4 regions of the Priestia sp. 3CA3 genome follow, and region 2 is predicted to be linked to each of the others. Evidence: riboswitches for the same ligand, from Rfam matches in the RefSeq annotation. Region 2 holds a riboswitch; each other region holds the start of a gene.
What was found. A riboswitch is a leader RNA that binds a small molecule or an ion and turns the genes downstream of it on or off. The one in region 2 is predicted to bind cobalamin.

Region 1: it holds a riboswitch for cobalamin, as region 2 does, so the genes downstream of both, metE (5-methyltetrahydropteroyltriglutamate--homocysteine S-methyltransferase) here and AC1VNJ_RS12400 ((2Fe-2S) ferredoxin domain-containing protein) in region 2, are expected to answer to the same signal.
Region 3: it holds a riboswitch for cobalamin, as region 2 does, so the genes downstream of both, AC1VNJ_RS17685 (ABC transporter substrate-binding protein) here and AC1VNJ_RS12400 ((2Fe-2S) ferredoxin domain-containing protein) in region 2, are expected to answer to the same signal.
Region 4: it holds a riboswitch for cobalamin, as region 2 does, so the genes downstream of both, AC1VNJ_RS00080 (ribonucleoside-diphosphate reductase subunit alpha) here and AC1VNJ_RS12400 ((2Fe-2S) ferredoxin domain-containing protein) in region 2, are expected to answer to the same signal.

What each region holds. Positions count from the first base shown of each region.
Region 1 is NZ_JBXENJ010000002.1:664,459-670,292, forward strand. It holds gene metE (5-methyltetrahydropteroyltriglutamate--homocysteine S-methyltransferase) at 1-1,812, opposite strand, end outside; cobalamin riboswitch at 1,963-2,151, opposite strand; SAM riboswitch class I at 2,231-2,341, opposite strand; gene AC1VNJ_RS08630 (hypothetical protein) at 2,422-2,673, opposite strand; gene AC1VNJ_RS08635 (hypothetical protein) at 2,931-3,101, opposite strand; gene AC1VNJ_RS08640 (metallophosphoesterase family protein) at 3,259-3,999, opposite strand; gene AC1VNJ_RS08645 (hypothetical protein) at 4,344-4,721, opposite strand; gene AC1VNJ_RS08650 (nucleoside recognition domain-containing protein) at 4,918-5,834, opposite strand, start outside.
Region 2 is NZ_JBXENJ010000004.1:113,287-119,120, forward strand. It holds gene AC1VNJ_RS12390 (M42 family metallopeptidase) at 83-1,120, shown strand; gene AC1VNJ_RS12395 (hypothetical protein) at 1,473-1,631, shown strand; cobalamin riboswitch at 1,778-1,956, shown strand; cobalamin riboswitch at 2,075-2,254, shown strand; gene AC1VNJ_RS12400 ((2Fe-2S) ferredoxin domain-containing protein) at 2,355-2,735, shown strand; gene cobJ (precorrin-3B C(17)-methyltransferase) at 2,749-4,371, shown strand; gene AC1VNJ_RS12410 (sirohydrochlorin chelatase) at 4,390-5,301, shown strand; gene cobK (precorrin-6A reductase) at 5,298-5,834, shown strand, end outside.
Region 3 is NZ_JBXENJ010000006.1:244,039-249,872, forward strand. It holds gene cobD (threonine-phosphate decarboxylase CobD) at 1-746, opposite strand, end outside; gene cbiB (adenosylcobinamide-phosphate synthase CbiB) at 721-1,707, opposite strand; gene AC1VNJ_RS17680 (adenosylcobinamide amidohydrolase) at 1,712-2,320, opposite strand; gene AC1VNJ_RS17685 (ABC transporter substrate-binding protein) at 2,409-3,368, opposite strand; cobalamin riboswitch at 3,628-3,760, opposite strand; gene AC1VNJ_RS17690 (thioredoxin family protein) at 3,851-4,165, opposite strand; gene AC1VNJ_RS17695 (YpjP family protein) at 4,354-4,956, opposite strand; gene AC1VNJ_RS17700 (class I SAM-dependent methyltransferase) at 5,337-5,834, opposite strand, start outside.
Region 4 is NZ_JBXENJ010000001.1:16,298-22,131, forward strand. It holds gene AC1VNJ_RS00070 (o-succinylbenzoate--CoA ligase) at 1-537, shown strand, start outside; gene menC (o-succinylbenzoate synthase) at 541-1,644, shown strand; cobalamin riboswitch at 1,923-2,108, shown strand; gene AC1VNJ_RS00080 (ribonucleoside-diphosphate reductase subunit alpha) at 2,242-4,485, shown strand; gene AC1VNJ_RS00085 (ribonucleotide-diphosphate reductase subunit beta) at 4,502-5,545, shown strand; gene AC1VNJ_RS00090 (hypothetical protein) at 5,575-5,778, opposite strand.

The DNA.
Region 1 (5,834 bases), on a different contig from region 2:
TACTTGAATCATTGAGATGCCCTGACTTTCAAGTGCTTCCACTTCTTTTCTAAGAGCAAGCGCAATTTGATTTGCCACGTCGTAGCGCGGGATATCATCACGCACAAATGACCAGTTTAAAATCGTAATCGGCCCCGTCAGCATTCCTTTAACAGGCTTATTGGTTAGAGACTGTGCGTAGACCGTTTCTTTGATCGTCATCGCCTGCTCGTACGAGACATCTCCGTAAATAAGCGGCGGCTTGACGCAGCGAGAACCGTATGATTGCACCCAGCCAAACTTCGTAAACTGAAAGCCTCCTAATTTTTCACCGAAGTATTCAACCATGTCGGTACGCTCAAACTCTCCGTGCACAAGAACATCTAAGCCGATGTCTTCTTGAATTTCAATCCATTTTTTGATTTCAGCGTTAATGTACGCTTCATATGCTTCATCGCTTAACTCTCCTTTACGCCACTTCAGACGCTCTTTTCGCACTTCTTTTGTTTGCGGAAAGCTTCCAATTGTTGTCGTTGGAAGAAGCGGCAGTTGAAACGCTTCTTGCTGAACACGTTGACGTACGTCAAACGGCGCTTGGCGCTCTGCTTTATAGCTGTGCAGCTGCTTCAGCTCTTTTTGCACGTCTTGGTGATTTCGAAAAGATGATCCATTTAATGCTTGAATCGCCTGTTTGCTTACACTTATTTCTTTTTCAATTGCTTCTTTTCCTTGCTGCACCGCTTTTGTTAAAAGCATGATTTCCTTTAGCTTTTCATCTGCAAAAGACAGCGCGTTTTTTAGAATTGGCTCAATGGTTTTTTCGCTTTTCACCGTGACAGGAACATGTAATAAACTTGATGAAGGCTGCAGAATCAAACGGTCTTTTGATACGGCTTCTTCAATTTCCCTGATTGTTAAAAGCTGTTCGTCCAAGTTTTCACGCCAAATGTTTCGTCCGTCAATCACTCCTGCTGCCAGCACTTTATCAGTTGGAAAACCATATTTATTAAGTGCCGTGAGATTTTCGCCTCGGTCATGTACAAAATCCAATCCAATTCCGTGAACAGGAAGAGCAACTACTTCTTTATAGTAATCTACGCTGTCAAAATACGTCTGCAAAATGACTTTTACATTCGGTGCCGCGTCATGCAGGACTTGATAGACTTCTTTATACAGTGCCAGGTCTTCTTTTGATAGCGTTGTAGCTAAAACCGGCTCATCCATTTGTACCCACTCCACGCCTTCTGCCTGCAGCTCCGCTAAGATTGTTGCATAAAGAGGAACAAACTGTTCAACTACTTTCTTAAACTCACTTTTTTTATATCCTTTTGACAGCTTCACAAATGTTACTGGACCTAAAATAACGGGCTTGCCTTTGATATTCAGCTTTTGTTTTGCTTCTTTGTAAAATTGAAGCGGGCGATTTTCTACAAGTGCCGGCGTACATTCCTCAAGCTCGGGTACGATGTAGTGATAATTTGTGTTAAACCATTTTGTCATCGTAGAGGCTACGGCACCTTTTGTTCCTCGCGCGATGTCAAAATACGTTTCAAGCGATACCGGGCCTCCGTTATATTCAAAGCGCTTTGGCACCAAACCAAACATAGCGGCTGTATCTAACACGTGATCGTATAAGCTAAAATCGCCGACTGGAATCAGTTCAATTCCTGCGTCACGCTGTTTTTTCAGATGCCCAAGACGAAGAGCTTCAATTTCCTGTAGAAAGATATCTTTCTCTAGCTTTCCTGCCCAAAACTGCTCAAGCGCTTTTTTCCATTCTCGTTTTTCACCAATTCTTGGATAACCTACATTTGAACTTTTTACACTGCTCATTTTTTCCACTCCCTGTATATTTTTTTATCGCTAAACTAAAAAATCTCCCTTTTCGAAATGAAAAGAGAGATGATACGCATACTTAACTAAAGTTGAGATAGCCTGTTTTTCTCAACACGTATTCCTCACTCCTCTCTATATCCCGTAGAGCTTAAGTGCATACAACAGGCAGGTCTCCTGACTTAGGTTCATCGCTTCCTATCCCTTCCCATTTCAACATGAAACAGTGGTTAATAAGTTGCTCCCCATTACAGTGGCGGGACCGCGCCGGCTTTTCACCGGTCTTCCCTTTTAAGCTGCGTACATTCGTTACACAGCACCTGATGCATTTCTATGAAATTGTTCATTCAAAACACCTTCACATAAAATAAAAAGCCTCTCTATTATGAATAGAGAGGCATAGTATCTATGAAATCCTCTCTTATTTTTCAAAGCTGTACGCTTTGCAGGATGTAGCACCTTTTTAACAAGATTGTTAAATGGTTGCCGGGCTTCACAGGGCCAGTCCCTCCGCCTCTCTCAATAAGAGTTTTAATTGTTTATAATATTTTGAATGTAGAGTCATCTTAACACCTTACATTTATGTTGTCAAAAGAAATTTCAAAAAAATTAGTTTTCAGGAGGCGTTGACGCTAATTTTTGCCTTAACAATTTGTAATCATCTTTTCGATGTGTTTCGATCAAGTCTTTTGCTCCTTGATGATACCCTGAAGAATAAATGTACTCTACCGCCGTTTCGATAAGCATTCTCTTTTCTTCCGCACATTCTCGGTCCATTAGGGGGAACAGTCTACCTAAAAGGTCATTTAAATCTTCCTTAATAAAACGATTGAGTCCTTCTTGCATCTTTTCGTTTGCCATGATAGCTCCTCCATTTGCTGTGTATGTTCTAAGTTTCTATGAACAGGCATTTCACTGTGAATGTTAAGATAAAGTTAAGTCATTAAACAGTATATCAAGTGAATGTTTTTCTTCAATTACATATGTAATACAAATATATGACAAATATAGAGAATATATCATCATTCACTATCTATTATAACGCTTGACTGAGCCTTCTGCTACAAGGTTTCGTACGGTTTTCTAAAAGAGGGTGGACACAACGAAGTGAATCCAATCTAAAGGCAAATGGGATACATGAGCTGAATCGCTTGTGACACCGCAGTTGATTTCCGTACAAGACTTCGCTTTGCGCGGGCGGTCGCTGAGCCTCCTCGTCGCATACACTCCTGTGGGGTCTCACCTGTTCCGCTTTTCCCGCAGGAGTCTTCGTCTTGTTCTCCAATCACCTGCTAGAAAGACTTATACACATGAAATCTACGTTTACCCTAATAAAAAAAATGAACCACTAATCAAGCATCTTGATCAATGGTTCATTTTTCATTTCGTCTAAAACCCTTTTTTCCCAGCCTCTTTTTTTGAACCTAGCTTTCTACTTTCTTGTTTTTACAAACAATTTCTTCGAGGTCGTCCAAAATCCTTCCAAAGAAGAGGTCCTAAAATGTCGTACCGGCTAACAAAAAACTCCGTAAAATTATAATTATTTAAAATTAAAGGCGGTTCAAAATCAAGGGGTGCACCCGCGCCTCCTGATAATACAAAATCAGTACCTCTTCCAAGCGTAAACGACCCGTTTCTGTTTTTTCTAATAAACTGCTCGTCATACGCATGCACGTGGCTGACTAACACTTTTTTCACGCGATGTTCTTGAATTAAATCAAAAAATTCTTGACTTTGAGGAGTCGTTACAGGAAAACCTCCCAGGTCTGACCACCGGCCAATATTTGGCTGCGCATGCATAGCTACAACGGTATTACGAGGAGCATCCTCTAGCTGCTGCTCTAAATAATTCAGCTCTCTATCTGTAAATCCATATATTTTATTCTTGGGACTGATGATATTATTTAATGCGATGCACCGGAAGTTAAAGACAGGAATATCAATGACCCAGTGCACTTTTCCGATAGTGGCTCTGAAGTTTTCGAGGTTGCTTTCTTCAAGGTTTAATTCATCATGATTCCCTACGCATACAAACACGGGAATGTTTGGTGCTATTTTTTCGACAACTTTAACAAAGTGCTCCAAATACCTCTTTTCTCCTGTATACACGGTGTCTCCCCCATGAATAATAAACAGCGGATTCAATTCCACCGCCTTTTTTAACACAAGCTCAAATTCACCGCTCATCGTGTAACAATTATCGTTTGGTCCGTCACCTCTGCTGTCGCCCATAAAAACAAAGTTGAATGGATCTCTCGGGTTTAATTGAAAAAATTCAAAGGAAACCTCAACCAAAATGTTAGTGATTTAGTTCAAGTTATCAGCGAATTCCAAACTTGGATAACTGAAAAGAGTAAAAATAACGGTTACATTTCGATATTAGGCATTTAAGCGAAAAGGACCATCATTTGATAGTCCTTTTGGTTATTTTAATACCGAAAAGCCTACGAAAAAATATGTTTTTTTGATATGCTATTTGTTACTTTGCACTTCAAAATCGAACCCGCTATTCTTATCAAAGGTCGCTTTTATTATTCCTTGGATTCTTTAATACGGTCAAGATACTGCTTCGCATGAAGCAAACCGAGATTTTTTTCTTTTCGTATGTATTTAATAGCCTGAACGTCGCTTCGGCCATTCATCATCATCAAATTGACTCTGTTTTCAAAAGCCTCGTCTTTCTCTATTTCTAGCTGCTTCCACTCTTTCTCTAAATCACGTTTAGGTGTTTTGAGCAGGAATACCACTAGTATAACAAGAACGCTACTTGTGATGATATAAAGCCACAGCCACTCGAGAAACCAGCTGTTAATCACATTGATTATGATGAGAACAGTGAAGCAAGAATACAGCCTTGTTTGATACTTACTTCTCTTGTTTGAATCTATTTTATTAAAAAATATCCCCAATGTCAGCCTCCTTTTAGCATTTTATTGGCGCTTTTTTCTATTAATCTCTTTTGCGCATTAAGCAAATCTATATCATATAAATTACCATTTAACCTAACAAATAGCAATCAAGTTCACCCTATCATACTCTTTATCTCATTGACTACTCATAAAAAATACAGGACTTTTCGCAAAGCCCTGCACGTTTATTTCATATTTAAATAAGGTTCAACGCTTTTACGACTTGAGCAACCGCAAACGTAACGCCAATCGCAATCACTGTTGGAATCGCAAAAGCAAGAAACGTCCACTTAACATTTTTGGTTTCTTTATAAATGTTCACAAGCGTGGTTCCGCACGGAAAATGCAGAAGCGAAAACAGCATCATATTAAGAGCCGTTAGCCACGTCCAGTGGTGATCAAGGAAAATTTGTTTCAGTCGAGTTGCATCTTCAATTTCAATTAATGAGCCTGTTGATAAATACGCCATTAGTAAAACTGGTACAACAATTTCATTAGCCGGCAAGCCAATAATAAAAGCAGCTAGTATATACCCGTCTAGTCCTAGCGTCTTGGCAAACGGATCAAGAAACTGAACGAAGTGCATTAAAATACTCGTATCGCCAATATAGATATTAGCCAATACCCACGTTAATACCGCTGCGGGTGCTGCAACAATAATCGCGCGTTTTAACACAAACAGCGATTTATCCAGCGTCGCACGCACAATTGTATCTACAAATTTTGGCTTACGGTAAGGCGGGAGCTCTAGCGTATAGTGGGTTGGTACTCCACGCAGCGCCGTTTTAGACAGTGCCCATGATACAAACAGCGTCACAACAATCCCAAATAACACCGTTCCGACTACAACAAGCGCCGTTACGAAAGTTTTAGCACTCCCTGTAAAGCCTGTTGCCATAAATAAAGAAGCTAACAAAATCAGTGTAGGCCATCTGCCGTTACACGGAACAAAGTTATTCGTTAAAATCGCCATCATACGTTCACGCGGCGATTCAATAATACGAGTCGACATAATCGCTGCGGCGTTACATCCAAATCCCATTGCCATCGTCAGCGACTGCTTGCCGTGTGCGCCTGCTCTTTTGAACAAACGATCCATATTAAACGCGACGC
Region 2 (5,834 bases):
GCTTTTTTGTTTGGAGCTGCCTGTTATCTTTTTTGAAACATATGGTAAAATAAAAGAAATGAGAGACAAAGGAAGTGTCATAATGACGGAAACTGTTCAGTTAATTAAAAAGCTTGTTTCGATTCCCAGTCCTTCTGGAAATACAGAAAAGGTGATTTCATTTGTCGAAGACTATGTAAAAGAGCTAAATATTCAAACGTATCGCAATCGAAAAGGAGGCTTAGTCGCTACTATTCCCGGTAAAGATACGGATCATCACCGCATGCTGACGGCTCATGTCGATACATTAGGTGCTATGGTAAAAGAAATCAAACCGAGTGGACGTCTGAAAATCGACTTGATTGGAGGGTTCCGCTACAATTCCATTGAAGGAGAATATTGTGAAATCGAAACGTCAGCAGGAGAAGTATTTACAGGGACCATCCTTATGCATCAAACATCTGTTCATGTGTATAAAGATGCAGGTAAAGCTGAGCGAAATCAAGATAATATAGAAATTCGATTGGATGAAAAAGTACATAGCGCAGAAGATGTTCGCAGTCTTGGAATTGAAGTCGGCGACTTTGTTTCGTTTGATCCTCGTGTAGAAATAACAAAAAGCGGTTTTATTAAATCTCGTCATCTCGATGATAAAGCAAGCGTAGCTTTATTGCTTCAGCTCGTGAAAACAATTCAAGAAGAGCAGATCGAACTGCCATACACTACGCACTTTCTTATTTCAAATAATGAAGAAATTGGATACGGAGGAAATTCGAACATTACGCCTCAAACGGTAGAATACTTAGCGGTTGATATGGGTGCCATGGGAGATGGACAATCTACTGATGAATACACCGTGTCTATTTGTGTAAAAGATTCAAGCGGCCCATATCATTACGGTTTGAGAAAGCATTTGGTGGAGCTAGCTAAGCAGCATGATATTCAGTATAAATTAGATATTTATCCGTTTTACGGATCAGATGCTTCTGCTGCTATTCGTGCCGGGCATGACATCGTACACGGCTTAATTGGTCCAGGAATTGATTCTTCTCATGCGTTTGAGAGAACGCATCAAGATTCATTAAACCATACGTACAAGCTTCTTTACCACTATGTGCAATCGAACATGGTTCTGCTTTAAGAAAGGAATATTTAATTAGTGTATTTTTATGCAAAACAAAGAGCAGGACGGGACTGTGATGTCTGTACTTTCCTTTCCTAAAAAAGAAGCCGGCTGTCCGGCTTCTTTTTTTAATAAATACTATATATTTTTTTACTGATGAAGCAACAGTTGGTAAAAAAAGCACCTTTTTTAAAGAGGTATAATAAGGCTTAAACCTTTTGTACATTTTGTTCATTTACAGAAGTTAAAATGTTTTTAAATTTTTAAAAGTTTCTTGTGACAAGTTTTGTAGAATGGGTTTTCAAAAGGATATGGTTTCGTCATAATGTGGATATAGCGATCACTACAATAATCGGAGGCGAATCTTTTCATGTGGGTACTGACGGTATATGCTGGAAAAGAAATGAAAATGTTTGAATTTGAAACTGAAACGCAGGCGAGAGAAGCTTTTGCAAAAACAAATGGCTGTAAAGTTCTTTCAGAAGTCGTGTATTATAATGATCCTCATTTAACGTTAGTAGCTATATAATGAAAAAACAAGAGCTGACTTTATGCTCTTGTTTTTTTATAGCTTCTTGTATCTTACGAAAAGAATAAAGTTGAAATAAAAAAAAATGTACGCTATGATATGGTAGTTACTTCTATTATTCTGATAGTTTAAAAGGTTCATATATATCAAACAGCAACAGTAAAGATGCCAAGAAGGCTTAATAGGGAAACTGGTGTAAGACCAGTACTGTCCCCGCAACTGTAAGTGTGGACGAACGAGTATAACCACTGTGAAAAAATCACGGGAAGGTTCTCAAGTAGAATGATACACAAGTCAGGAGACCTGTCTTTATTGTGAAGTTTCTATTTCTCCGGGGAGCGGGAAGGGAAACGTTGGCTTAAAGTGGCATTCGTGTACACTCTTATTCTAACGTTTTACCCGCTCGCATATTAGCGAAGCGGGTTTTTCTCATATCCTAAAACTACATATCGTGCAAAAAAGGTGCGCAATGACCACATTGCGTTAAATGGGAAGTCTGGTGTGAAGCCAGCGCGGTACCCGCCACTGTGAAGAGGAGCTGATTGCATATGCCACTGTATTCGGGAAGGCGCAATCAAGTAATGAATCGAAGTCAGGAAACCAGCCTTTTTCTAATGCGAAGCTTACCCTACGGGATATAGGTGGAAGTGCAAAAACTTAGTTTGAATTTTCTGCGCCTCTATCATTGATAGAGGCGTTTTTTTAGTAAAGGAGAGAATGAGTGTGACGACTTGGAACTTGAATGCAACAAAGCATCACGTATTGATTTGTAATGGAAGCAGCTGTATGAGAAAAGGTGGAGAAGAAGCCACGCAGGCTATTCGAAATAAAGTGACCGAACTGAATCTAGATGAAGCGGTTCATACAACCCGCACGCGCTGTAACGGAAGATGCAAAGATGCTCCTGTAGCTATCGTGTACCCTTCAGGAGATTGGTACAAGCAGGTCACTGAAAACGTAGCTCATCGAATTGTTGAAGAGCATTTAGCAGGGGGCTGCAGTATAAAGGAATCGCTTATTTATGAATATGATCAAAATGGTTTCGTTTCTCCAGAAAACAGTGACTCCATAGAAGGAATTGACAAAGTAAAAAGTAATGCATAAAGGAGGAGCTAGCATGAAAGGTAAACTACTAGTTATTGGATTCGGTCCAGGAAGCTTTGAGCATATCACACAGCGAGCAAGAGAAGCCATTCAAGAAAGTGATATGATCATTGGTTATAAAACCTATGTGGAATTAATTCAAGGACTGTTAACGAATCAACAAATTATTAGTACAGGAATGACCGAAGAAGTAAGCCGTGCACAAGAAGCTGTAAAGCAAGCTGAAGCGGGGAAAACAGTGGCGGTCATTTCAAGCGGAGATGCAGGAGTATACGGAATGGCCGGCCTTGTGTATGAAGTGTTGATCGAAAAAGGATGGAAAAAAGAAACGGGCGTAGAGCTGGAAGTAATTCCTGGCATTTCGGCTATTAATTCATGCGCATCTCTCCTTGGGGCGCCCGTGATGCATGATGCCTGTACGATTAGTTTGAGTGACCACCTTACGCCTTGGGAGTTAATTGAAAAAAGAATTGAAGCAGCTGCACAAGCAGATTTTGTAGTAGCCTTTTATAATCCGAAAAGCGGAAGAAGAACAAGACAAATTGTGGAAGCGCAGAGGATTCTATTAAAGTACCGTTCTCCTGATACGCCTGTTGGCCTTGTAAAAAGCGCTTATCGTGACCGTGAAGAAGTCGTAATGACGAACTTAAAAGATATGTTAAACCATGAAATAGGCATGCTGACTACCGTTGTTGTTGGGAATTCATCTACGTTCTTTTATGACGATTTGATGATTACACCGCGAGGGTATCAGCGGAAATATACCCTCAATCAAACGGAACAGCCGCTAAGACCGCATCAGCGACTTCGAAAAGAAGCAGAACCATGGGCTCTTGATCAAGAGGAGACTGTACAGCAAACGGCTTCAGCTATTGAAGCTGTTCAGAATAAAAAAGAAGAAAAAACAGCTTCACGAGCTCTTGCAGAAGAAGCGCTTCAAGCAATTTTAGGTGAAACTACTTCTCCGGTCGTACATCAGCCAATAGAGTCTATTTTTGAAGTGGCGGTTAGTCCAGGGCTTGCGAATAAGAAGTTTACGCCCGTTCAAATGACAACACTAGCAGAAGTTGTTGGTGAAAAAGGTACGATGGAGTATACGCCTGATCATCAAATTAAATTGCAAATTCCAACGGCTCATCCAGATGTGATCATTGAAAAACTTCAAGCAGCTTCCTTTTTATTATCTCCGGTCGGAGACGTGTTTACAATTAAAGCGTGTGATTTTTGTGATGGAGAAAAAAGCGACGCCATCCCACATACGGAAGAATTACAAAAGCGCCTCGGCGGAATGGACATGCCAAAAGAGCTGAAGCTTGGTATTAATGGATGCGGTATGGCCTGTTACGGTGCTGTTCAAGAAGATATCGGCATTGTCTATAGAAAAGGTGCGTTTGACTTATTTTTAGGAGCTAAAACGGTTGGGCGCAACGCGCATTCAGGTCAAATTGTGGCGGAAGGCATAGCGCCCGATGACATTGTTGAAATAGTTGATAACATTGTCCGTGAATATAAAGAAAAAGGTCATCCTAATGAGCGGTTTCACAAATTCTTTAAGCGTGTGAAGAACGTTTATGGATTCGATTATCAGGATATAACACCAAAAATAAAAGTAGAACCAGCTCCTTGTGGAGATTAAGAAATGGGAGGGCATTATATGAAATCAGTTTTATTTGTAGGTCATGGAAGCAGAGATTCTGAAGGGAACGATCAAATTCGCGAGTTTATCTCGACTATGAAGCATGATTGGGACGCATCTATTTTAGTAGAAACGTGTTTTCTAGAATTTGAACGTCCGAATGTAAGTCAAGGAATTGACACGTGTGTGGCAAAAGGAGCACAAGATGTAGTTGTGATTCCAATTATGCTCTTGCCTGCTGGCCACTCTAAAATACATATTCCGGCGGCTATAGATGAAGCTAAGGAAAAATATCCACACGTAAACTTTGTATACGGACGTCCCATTGGCGTTCATGAAGAAGCTCTTGAAATTTTAAAAACGAGATTACAAGAATCAGGAGAAAATTTAGAAACTCCAGCTGAAGACACGGCTGTTATTGTCTTAGGACGAGGAGGAAGCGATCCTGATGCAAACAGTGATCTATATAAAATTACGCGCCTTCTTTGGGAAAAAACAAACTACAAAATCGTCGAAACTTCTTTTATGGGCGTGACCGCTCCATTGATTGATGAAGGGGTGGAACGATGTTTAAAACTGGGCGCTAAAAAAGTGGTTATTCTCCCGTATTTCTTATTTACAGGAGTATTAATTAAGCGTTTGGAAGAAATGGTGAAGCAGTATAAATTGCAGTATGAAGACATTGAGTTTAAGCTAGCCGGCTATTTCGGCTTTCATCCAAAACTACAGACAATTTTAAAAGAACGTGCTGAAGAAGGATTAGAAGGCGAAGTGAAAATGAACTGCGATACATGTCAATATCGCCTCGGCATTATGGAGCATATTGATCACCATCATCATCACGATCATGATCACGATCACGGGCACCATCACCACGATCACCATCATGACCATCACCACCATGAAGATAAGGTCGGCGAGTTAAAATGATTTTATTGTTAGCGGGAACTAGCGATGCACGTGCATTAGCCGTTCAAGTGAAAAAAGAAGGTTACGACGTTACGGCGACGGTTGTAACCGACAATGCAGCAATCGAATTACAGCGAGCAGAAGTGAAAGTGAAAATTGGACGTCTCACACAAGAAGATATGATCGATTTTGTAAACGAACATCGTGTAAAAGCTATTGTGGATGCAAGTCACCCTTTTGCCGAAGAAGCATCTAAAAACGCTATCGGCGCAGCTGCTGAAACATCGATTCCTTACGTACGCTATGAGCGGGCTTCACAGGCTTTCACCTACGACAATATGACGATGGTTTCCACGTACGAAGAAGCAGCTGAAGTAGCGGCTCAGAAAAAAGGAGTTATTATGCTGACAACAGGCAGCAAAACGCTGCAGGTTTTTACAGAAAAGCTCCTTCCTCTTTCAGATGTACGGCTTGTTGCTCGTATGCTTCCAAGGCTGGATAATATGGAAAAGTGTCAGCAGTTAGGATTTCCGCAAAAAAATATTATTGCTATT
Region 3 (5,834 bases), on a different contig from region 2:
AATCCGTTTACACTCCAAGGAGGTTGTTTTTTAGACATCTTGCTAATGATTTTTTCATTTGCCAAAATATAGCCAAGGCGAAGCCCCGCAATATTAAACATCTTTGTCATCGAACGCACAACAATGAGATGTTCATAGTTTAGAATAAGAGAATCAAATGAAGGCTGATGTTCGACAAAATCAATAAATGCTTCATCAATTATTAAGTATGTACCATGATGAACAGCAGCTTTTACTACTTTCATCCATTCCTCGTGACTATACATAACGCCCGTTGGATTATTTGGGTGACAAATCCATAGTACTTTTATATCCGGAAGAATACTCATAATCAACTCTATATCCCAGCTCCAGCCATTTTCTTCAGCTAAAGGAACGTATGTCACTTCACATCCATACGCTTTACTTGCCTGTTCGTATTCGAGAAACGTCGGCTGTACAATCCCCGCTTTCTCTCCTGAAAATAAAGAAGCAATAAGGAAAAACGCTTCAGCGGCCCCATTTGTGGGCAGCACTTGGGCAGCGGAAACATGATGATGAGCTGCAAGTTTATTTTTTAGTTCTGTTACTTCAGGATCAGGGTAACTAAACGCAGCTTCCTTGAATTCGTTCCACTTTTCGTGAAGAACAAGGGGAGCCCCTAAAGGATTTGTGTTTACGCTAAAGTCTTTTAGATGCGACAAATTCTCGGCCCCTATTGCTTTTAAAAAGACATTGGGGTTAGCTCCATGTGTAGGTAATAGCACTAATAACTCCTCCTAACAAAAGATAGAATAACCACGTAGCATAGACCGTCCTTTTCATAATGAAAACAGCTTGTTCAATATGACCGGCTTGCAGGGGAATGAGTGGTTCGCCCATTTTTGCACGATTAGATTCTATGCCTTTATATGTATTAAGCCCGCCGAGTTGAATACCTAAAAGGGCAGCCACTGCACTTTCCCCGTATCCGCTATTTGGACTTGGATGCTTCTTAGCATCGCGCTTAATCAAACTCGTTACATGCCAAAGAGAATATTGGCTTTTTGCTACATTAACAGCGGTCATCACCACTGCAGTTAACCGACTTGGAATATAGTTTAATACGTCATCGGTTTTTGCACTAAAATAGCCGAACAGAAAGTAGCGGTCATTTTTATACCCAACCATTGAATCGCATGTGTTAATAGCTCGGTAAAAAAAGGCTAGGGCTCCTCCTCCTATAAATGCATAAAAAAGCGGAGCTGTAATACCATCACTTGTATTTTCAGCCACGGTCTCTACCGTCGCTCTGGCAATTTCTCCTTCTGATAAACGATCCGTATCTCGTCCCACAATCATGCTTACTTCATATCTAGCTTTCTCCATATCTCCTAGCTGAAGCGGCTTTTGCACCTTATAAGCAGCTTCGCTTAAGGAACGAGTGGATATAGTAGTCGCAATCATTACGCCCTCTACTAAAACACCTAGTATAAAATGAACTCCGTACAAAGCATGAAGGAATAAAAAAGGAATAACTCCTGCGAGCACCACCATACTTATCACAAGAAGCAATCCTTTGAATCGTTTTCCTGCGCCTTTATTTAATCTGGAATCCATCCAATAAATCCACTTGCCAAACCAGCGAACGGGATGCGGCCAATTTTCTGGGTCACCTATGATTCGGTCAATGAGTAGAGCAATCGTCATGGCTGTCAGGTGTGCAATCATCGCTTGTGCAATACTCATTTCTTCACCTCTTTTCCTTAAGTGCCTGCTCTAAGCTTATTTTTACCAGCTTGGCTACCGCTTGACCTAAAGCGGTCATAGAGCCTGCATATTCATATAATGGTCCTTGCTGAGACGCTGCAACTGAGATACTGTCCGTAGATGTTCCCGTAGCAATCGTCTTTGTAGCTGGATCTATGACACCCAGCTGTGACAGCGTTTTTGTTTTGGCTTCTGTAGCGGCAATAAAAAGCTGTAAAAACGCCGCATCCGTAAGCGTGCCTTCCACGAAAAAAAACATATTAATTGTACCGGGAGAGGAATAAAATGGAACAGCTTCGTCAGCTGTAATATCCACTGCGTTTCCTACTCCAGCCGTTATCACGGAAGCTACTCTTACTCCGTAGCCTTCATAACAGTAAACCGCTCTTTCTTTTAACCAAACCGCTGTCATCAACCCTACGATTTGCTCATGGCGCACATTTTCTTTCATCAAATATTGCTCATACTCTAAAGAAGGAGTATCTGAATAATAGTCTTTATGAACAAATCGATTGTAAAAGGTGTCCGTTTCCATGATGCCTGTTCCTAAAACGCCTGAGCTGTATGTTTTATAAGAAGTCTCGGTTTTCATGATTAAAAGCTCAGGCCGTTCTTCAATTTTAAGATGTGAAAAGGGACCAATCCCCTTTTCAATTCGAACTGGAATATGGTCCCTCTTTTTATTTATTGTACACCTCAGGGTATACTGCTTTTGCTAAGTCCTCTAAGCCATCTACAATACGAGGTCCTAAGCGGTTGATTTTGTTTTGATCAACCTTTTCGATGTTCCCCTCTTTTACAGCAGTCATGCTGCTCCAAGCGGGACGCTTCATAATCTCATTTTTGTCTGCATCATACGTTGCGATAATAACGTCAGGGTTTAACTTAACAACTTGCTCTTCAGAAAACTTAACCCAACCCTTTTCACTAGCCGCTACGTTATCAGCACCGATCATAGTAAGCATTTCGTTCATGAACGTACCTTTTCCTGTTGTATAAATCTCAGGAGCTCCCGATACCTCTATCCATACTTTTTTACGATCTTCTTTTGAAATCGTTTTTGCTTTTTTCTCAATTGAAGCTACTTTTTCTTTCATGTCTTTAATTGTTTGATTAGCTTCTTTTGTTTTACCCGTTAATTTACCAATTTGCGTAATAGAATCATAAACCGTATCAAACGTTGTTGAATCTTTTACAACAAATACCGGAATACCCGCACTTTCAATTTGTTTAAATACTTCATCTGAAACGCCCATACTTGAAGCGTGTGCCAGCACTAAATCAGGATTTAAAGCAATAACTTTTTCTGCATTAACGTTCATATCTCCCACCTGCGCTTTTTTCTTTACGCTTTTAGGATAATCATCGTTGCTTGTGACACCGACTAATTCTTTTTCAAGGCCAAGGGCATATACAATCTCCGTATTACTTGGCATTAATGAAACAATTTTCTTAGGCTGTTTTTTCAACGTAATTTCTTTATCACGCGCGTCTTTTACCTTCACTGGAAACGCAGCTTGTGACGTTTGTTCTGTATCTTGCTTCGTTTTTTTATCACTGTTGCTTTGGCTGCCTGCACCGCATGCAGCAAGTACGATGACTAACAGCGCAATAATGGAATACGAAAGCCATTTTTTCATCTAAATACTCCCCCTATATATTGTTCATTGTGAATACGAAACCTCCACGTTAAAGAAAAAGCAAATGATCATGCAAAAAGCAGCGCTATCCCGTTTTTTCCGCTTTGACTATGTATACTGCTCGGCAGCAGCTTCAAAATAAAAAAGCTTTACTTTCAATTGAAAGCAAAGCAGGTAACGTCAAGATAAGCAGGAAAAGAATCCGTTCACTATACTTGATATGTATGTTCATTACCCTGCTTCACCCTTCCTCGAAGGTTTCACAGCTAACAATAAGGCAGGTCTCCTGACTTACGCACAAAGCGCTTACAGTGGCGGGACCGCGCTGGTTTTTCACCAGACTTCCCTTTTCACTCAATCTTTAAATTGAGACCTTATTGCTTTACGATTATTCACTTGTCCTAGTATACCCCACTCATCGAAAAATGGAAATAGCCATTCTCACAAAAAAAGCTGCGAGAATGCTCTCGCAGCTTAGGGAATTAAAGAGTTGCTAAAAATTCACGGACCGCTTCAGGCGTTTTAGCATTTGCACTGTGCAGGTGCGCAATTTTTTCACCGTTTTTATATACAAGAAGAGAAGGAATACCCATTACATTGTTTTCAGCAGAAAGTTCTTCAAACTCATCCTTGTCAATTTTAAACCATGCTTTATCTGTATTTTCGTCAACGATTTCATCAATAAACATATCCAAACGTTTGCAATCAGGACACCACGTTGTCGTAAAAATCCCAACGCTTAGTGTTTCATTCTTAATTTGTTCGCGAAATTGTTTTTCTTCCGTAAATTGTTTCATTGTGTTACCTCCAGCGTCTATTCGTTCCTTCCTACAATTCTATAGTAAGAAGTCTGACTTCATTATAAACGATTTTTTTATCGTTGTGCTAATGTTTCAGCTTATTTAGACCATAACGGTTTTAGACGTAAAAAAATGCTAGCTTAAAAAAGCTAACATTTCGAAATTGTAGAATGTTGTGTCTATTATCAGCTGAACCACTTAGGCGGCATGTTTCGGTTCCAATAAATTTTCCCTAAATCATAATGCTTTTGAAAATTATCTGCGGCCGCATGATAGTGAAAATTAAACCAGTATCCATCTTTTGGAGGATTTTCACGCCGTACATGAAACCGTATTAAGTCCTGACCGGTTTCCCGGTCATATACATGGAAAATCTTTTCACCGTAGCCAGCAGCAGGGTGCTCGCTTATCTCGAGATTCTGAATTGACTGTTCACGTTCAGTGCCAATGTCGGTCAGCACTTCTTCAATTTTAGGTAACACTGCTTGACGAAATTCATCTTCAATGACAGGACCAATTTTTGTTCCGAATTTTTCCACTGACTGTTTTTCAGCTGATTCCATTGCATACGTAACAAATGATGAAACGTCTTCATATTTTGGTTCTTCATATGGCAAATGAATATCTTCTATAACAGCTGTGACAGGAGTTGTTTCTCTTACATACCCTGCTTTATGTTGCTTGTCCGCTTTTGCATCATCAACGTATAAATATTCTGGTGGAGTGACAAGCCCAAATGTAAATACTGTAATAAATACAATTAGCATTCTTTTTATCCATCTAGGCATTCGTATCTTTCCTTTCTCATCTTTTCCCATATGGTCTTTTCATATTGTAAAATTCATTATCATAACTCACTAGGTATTGTAACATACTTATTAATTTTTTACCTATATTTGCTTATTCATTTATGCTGTCTACGGGCATTTGACGACTTTTCAGTTACCACCTTCCTTCTTCTGTTTGAGGTTGTCACACCGAGCGGAAACCTATACAAGATATTCCTTTTTTGCTGGATGCTTAAACACAAAAGTATTTTTATGTTCAAAAATATATCATACTTTTATGAACTTTAGATGAAATTCATAAAAAAAACTTCCAAAACTTTTTAATTCCTAAAAGGTTTTGGAAGTCTTTTCAATGAGCGTAATTAATTTTACTTTTTTGGTTATTTTTGTATATCAATTGTCCCGTAATGAAATTTTGATGTTTTTCGTTTTTGCACAGTAAATCCATGCTCTTTAAAACGACTGCTTTTCCAATGATCTTTTAGCACGACCTTTTGTTTGGCTACTCTTTTTGCTTCTTGTATAGCCATTGGCGTCAGCGTGGTATACAGTGCTATTGCTTTAATACCGTTAATTCCATTCGATTCCTCAATTTGTTCTTGAAACATAGGATCAAAGTAGACAACATCAAAAGAATTATCTTCACAACACGCCAAAAACGATTCAAAATTTTGATGAACCACGTTTATAAGCTTCATTGCATCATTCAACTCTTGTACGTCACTTTCCCAATTTAAAAGTCCTTGTTTGACTAAATAAGCTACATAGCGGTTGCCTTCTAGTCCGACAACTTTCCCGTTTTTCCCTACTGCTGCGCTCGCCATCATACTATCCGATGCAAGACCAAGTGTACAGTCAAGCACGCTCATTCCTTTTTC
Region 4 (5,834 bases), on a different contig from region 2:
CTGGGATCAGCAGGTAAACCATTATTTCCGTGTGCAATGAAAATTGTAGATGAGAATGGAAATGAAACACGTGAAGCAGGAGAAATCATTGTTAAAGGTCCAAATGTTACAAAAGGATATTTAAATAAACCTGAAGCTACTAAAAAAGCCCTTCAACAAGGCTGGTTCTATACAGGAGATATCGGGAAAGTGGATGAAGAAGGTTTTCTATATGTATTAGACAGACGTTCGGACCTTATTATTTCAGGTGGAGAAAATGTATATCCAGCTGAAATTGAAAATGTTTTGTTGAAGCATCCCGCTGTTAAAGAGGCCGGTGTAACGGGAGTAGCCGATGGAAAATGGGGACAAGTTCCTGCAGCATGCATTGTTATAAACGAAGACGTTTCAGATGAAGAGTTATCTTTACACATTCAACAATTTTTAGCAAAGTACAAACTTCCAAAGTATTTCGTTCGAGTAGAGGAGCTGCCGCGAACGGCCTCTAATAAAATCATACGCCGGAAGCTATCATCGTTCATACAGAAAGGGATTTAATCGATGATTATCAAAAAAGTACATCTTTATAAAATTGACATGAAGCTTCTTTCTCCTTTTTCAACAAGCTATGGTACGGTCCAGGATCGAGAATTGATTTTGCTTGAAGTAGAAGATGAAAAAGGATTTACAGGATGGGGAGAAGTCGTTGCTTTTTCATCTCCTTGGTATACGGAAGAAACGATTCAGACATGTTTTCATATGTTAGACGATTTTTTAATTCCTTCGCTTCTTCACCAGCAGCTTCAAAAACCAGAGGATGTTCAAAAGTTATTCAAACCTCTAAAGCGGAACAACATGGCTAAAGCAGCTTTGGACTGTGCTGTATGGGATTTGTATGCAAAGCGCCAAAATAAGCCCTTAGCTGAAGTAATTGGCGGAATAAGGCCTGCTGTAGAAGCTGGAGTGGTAGTTGGCTTAAATGATATTTCCATCATGAAAGAACAAATAAAGACTTATATGAAAGATGGTTATAAGCGCTTTAAAGTGAAAATTAAGCCAGGCGCTGACTATGAGCTACTGAAACAAATTCGAGATGAATTTCCAAGCATTCCTCTTATGGCTGATGCCAATTCAGCCTATACGTTAAGCGATAGTGATTCATTGAAAAAACTAGATGAATTGAATTTAATGATGATCGAACAGCCGTTAAGTTCGGATGATATCCTTGATCATCGATTATTACAAAAGCAAATGAAGACGCCGATTTGCTTAGATGAAAGTATTGTGAGCTATGAAGATGCACGTCATGCAATCGAACAAAAAAGCTGCAAGATTATCAATGTGAAAATCGGTCGAGTTGGCGGAATGTCTGTAGCAAAAAAAATTCATGATTTATGCGCCCTACACGGTGTAAGGCTTTGGGTTGGCGGAATGTTAGAAGCCGGGATTTCACGAGCTCATAACATCGCCCTTGCCACACTGCCTTCTTTCACGATACCAGGTGACATTTCTGCGTCGTCTCGCTATTGGGAAAAAGATATTATTAAGCCCGAAGTAGAGGTAGAAGCCGGAGTAATAAAGGTGAAGGAAAAACCGGGGATAGGATACGATATTGATAAAAAGTTTATCAAAACAATCACAGCATTTGAAAAAGAATACAAATAATTAAAAACCGTTTTTTATGAAAAACGGTTTTTTTATTGATGTTGGCAATGTTTAGTAGAAAAATAGGACAAATTTTTTAAAAAGAGCACATTGTTCCATCAAGCGTGTCAAAACATGTTATGATGGAGTAGTTTGATGAAAAAAGTCGAAGGATTTTATCGTAAAAAACAAAATTATTTTTGAAAATAGGTTGATAGTTTTCTAAGTTGTCCTATATAATGTGTTTATAACATAACACAATATGTTGTTTGTTAAACAATAATAAAATACTATATTTTGTGTTTTCCAGTGAAAAAGGTGTCTGATAAAAAGACTTAAAAGGGAATTTGGTGAAAATCCAAAGCTGTCCCCGCAACTGTGAATGCTGATGAAATAAGGAGATCCACTGTGAGTAAACATCATGGGAAGGCCTTAAAGTAAAAAGAAGCATAAGTCAGGAGACCTGCCTTTTTTATGTCGTTTTATCTTCTTCGGGAGGTGAGAGGGTAGAGCGAGGATTGAGAAAAGACTTAGTGTCTTCTTCTATCTTCGTTCTATTCGCTCACCGAGGTACGGTGAGCGATTTTTTATTTTGAAGTGAAGAGAGGAGCCATATTTATGGTGAATACATTAAAGCCTACAATTCTACATGAATTAACTGCATATATTGAACGTTTAAAAAAAGAATTTACGCAACTTGATTTTTCTTTGTATGAGGAAAAGGTTATTCAAACTGTTACAGTAAAGGAAAATATGACGGACGAAAAGGTTGCAAACGTACTAATTTTGGCAGCCCTAGAGCGTATTTCAATGGAAGAACCAGATTGGACGTACGTGGCGGCAGACGTCTACTTAAACGAACTATATCGAAAAGCAGCGGACAACCGAGGTTATGATAAAAAAGAGAAGTACGGTTCGTTTTATCAGCTTATTCAAGAACTAACAAAAATCGGCATTTATAATAAACAGCTATTAAAAACATATACAGAAGAAGAAATTAATGAAATTGCTTCAGTCATTATTCCTGAACGCGATCGTTTATTTACATACATTGGATTGCTGACATTAGCAGATCGCTATTTAGCGACATCACATGATAAGCGTGTATACGAATTACCGCAAGAACGTTTTCTTATCATTGCTATGACGCTGATGTCTCAAGAAAAGAAAGAAAATCGAACAGCATTAGTAAAAGAAGCGTACTGGGCGCTTTCTAGTCTATATATGACGGTTGCCACACCAACACTCTCAAACGCAGGAAAGAGCTACGGACAGCTATCTAGCTGCTTTATTGATACGATTGATGACAGCTTACGCGGTATTTATGATAGCAATACAGATTTGGCCACGCTTAGTAAAAATGGAGGCGGAATTGGTGTCTACCTCGGTCATATTAGAAGCCGAGGAAGTGATATAAAAGGTTTTAAAGGCGTATCATCAGGAACAATTCCATGGATGAAACAGCTAAATAATACGGCTGTAAGTGTCGATCAGCTAGGTCAACGACAAGGAGCTATTGCTGTATATTTAGATGTTTGGCATAAAGACATTTTTTCATTCTTAGACGCGCGTTTGAACAATGGTGATGAACGCCAGCGCACGCATGATTTATTCACTGGCGTATGTTTGCCAGATTTGTTTATGGAAAAAGTAGAAGCACGTGAAGACTGGCACTTATTCGATCCTCACGAAGTTCGTACGCTGATGGGCTACTCGTTAGAAGATTTTTATGATGAAGAAGAAGGCAGCGGTTCGTTCCGCACTCGTTACGCTGAGTGTGTAAACAATGAACAGCTTTCAAGAGAAACAGTGCCTGCTATTGAGATCTTCAAGCGCATTATGCTTTCGCAGCTTGAAACCGGAACTCCTTATATGTTCTATCGTGATACGGTTAACCGAGCTAATCAAAACCGACACGCGGGCATGATTTACTGCAGTAACTTATGTACAGAAATCACGCAAAACCAAAGTACAACGGTCGTAACAGAGGAAATTACGGAAGACGGAAAAATTATTATTACAAAGAATCCGGGCGATTTTGTTGTATGTAATCTTTCTTCTATTAACTTAGCGAGAGCCGTAACTGAAGATGTACTTGAACGTTTAATTCCAATTCAAGTACGCATGCTTGATAATGTTATTGAGTTAAATGATTTGCCGGTACTTCAAGCAAAGCTAACGAATCAAAAGTACCGCGCAGTAGGGCTTGGCACATTTGGCTGGAACCATTTGCTTGCCTTAAAGAAAATAGCATGGGAGACAGATGAAGCGGTAGCATATTGCGATGAATTGTATGAACAAATTTCTTACTTAACCGTGCAGGCAAGCATGAACTTAGCTAAAGAAAAAGGCGCATATCCATTATTTAAAGGCTCAGATTTTGAGTCAGGCGCTTATTTTGAAACACGTGAATACACGAGCGAAGCGTGGAGTGAACTGCGTAGCGAAGTTCAAAGCAATGGGATAAGAAATGGATATTTAATGGCTGTAGCACCTAATTCATCAACATCTATTATCGCGGGTTCTACGGCAAGTATTGATCCGATTTTCCGTAAGTTTTATTCAGAGGAAAAGAAAAACTATAAAATCCCAGTGACGGCACCAGATTTATCGCCAGCAACAAACTGGTATTATAAGTCCGTTTATTTAATTGATCAGCACTGGAGCATTAAGCAAAACGCCAAGCGCCAGCGTCATATTGATCAATCTATTTCATTCAATTTATATGTACAAAATGATATCCGAGCAAAAGAGCTGCTGGATCTTCATATGACGGCATGGAAAGAAAAATTAAAAACGACCTATTACGTACGTTCAACATCAAGTGAAGTCATTGAAGAATGTGAAAGCTGTCATAGTTAAAAGGAGTGAATAATTGATGACAAGCATGTTAAAACGAGAATTAATGAACGAAACAGCTCCGAACCGTTCGACAGGAATCATCAACGGCAAGAGCTCCAATATTCTAAACTGGGATGACGTCCGATTTTCATGGGCGTTCCCTAAATACAAGCGTATGCTAGCTAATTTCTGGACGCCGTTTGAAATTAATATGGGTCAAGATATTAAACAGTTCCCTCAGTTAACCGCTGACGAACAAGAGAGCTTTCTAAAAATTATTGGCCTGCTGGCGCTACTGGACAGTATTCAATCAGATTATGCTAGCAAAGTAGCTGACTATGTAACCGATTCTTCGATTAACGCTCTAATGATTATTTTAGCGCAGCAAGAAGTGGTTCATAATCATTCGTATTCATATGTTTTATCAAGTCTTGTACCAAAAGGAAAACAAGATGAAGTATTTGAATACTGGCGTACAGACGAAAAGCTTCGCGCACGAAATGACTTTATTACAAACGGATATAAAGCATTTAGCGAAGAAGCAACGGTTGAAAACTTTTTGAAGTCTATGGTATATGATGTTATTTTAGAAGGACTTTTCTTCTATAGCGGATTTGCGTTCTTCTATAATCTTGCGAGAAATCAAAAGATGGTGGCGACATCTACGATGATTAATTATATCAATCGTGATGAACAGCTTCACGTTGGGTTATTTGAAAAGATTTTCAAGGAAGTACTAAATGAAAATCCAGCTTATCGTACGGAGGAGCTAGAAACGTTTGTAGTTGAAACGTTCCAAGAGGCAGCTCGTCTTGAAATTGAATGGGCGGAATCTGTTATTGGAGAAAAATTCGACGGCATTACGATGAAAGAACTGCAGCAGTACATTGAATATATGGCGAATAAACGCTGTAATCAGTTAGGCTTCGGTCGAGCTGCTTTCCCAGAAGCACCGATTGAAAATCCTCTTCGTTGGATTATTGCTTATCAAGAGGTAGATTTAGGGAAAACCGATTTCTTTGAACAGAAATCACGACAATATACAAAAGCATCAGATGCAAATGGATTTGATGATTTATAAACACAAAAGCTGACTAATTTCCTTATTGATTAGTCAGCTTTTTTTAAGTGAATAAGTCCAAGTTCTAACGCACGTGTGGTAATTAAGTCATCAATTTCTTCTGGAATGTTTTCAAGTGTTCCCCATTTGTATGTCCATAAATGAGTAAATGATTGTACATAGATTGGAAAGGTTTGTTCATTTGCTTTTATGGCTTCTTCTTTAAAAAAATGAATCAGTTGTTCAGTCTTCATACTAGTCTCCTTTTTTATGATCTTGAAGAGAGAAAAAAGACAACCCAGAGGCTGTC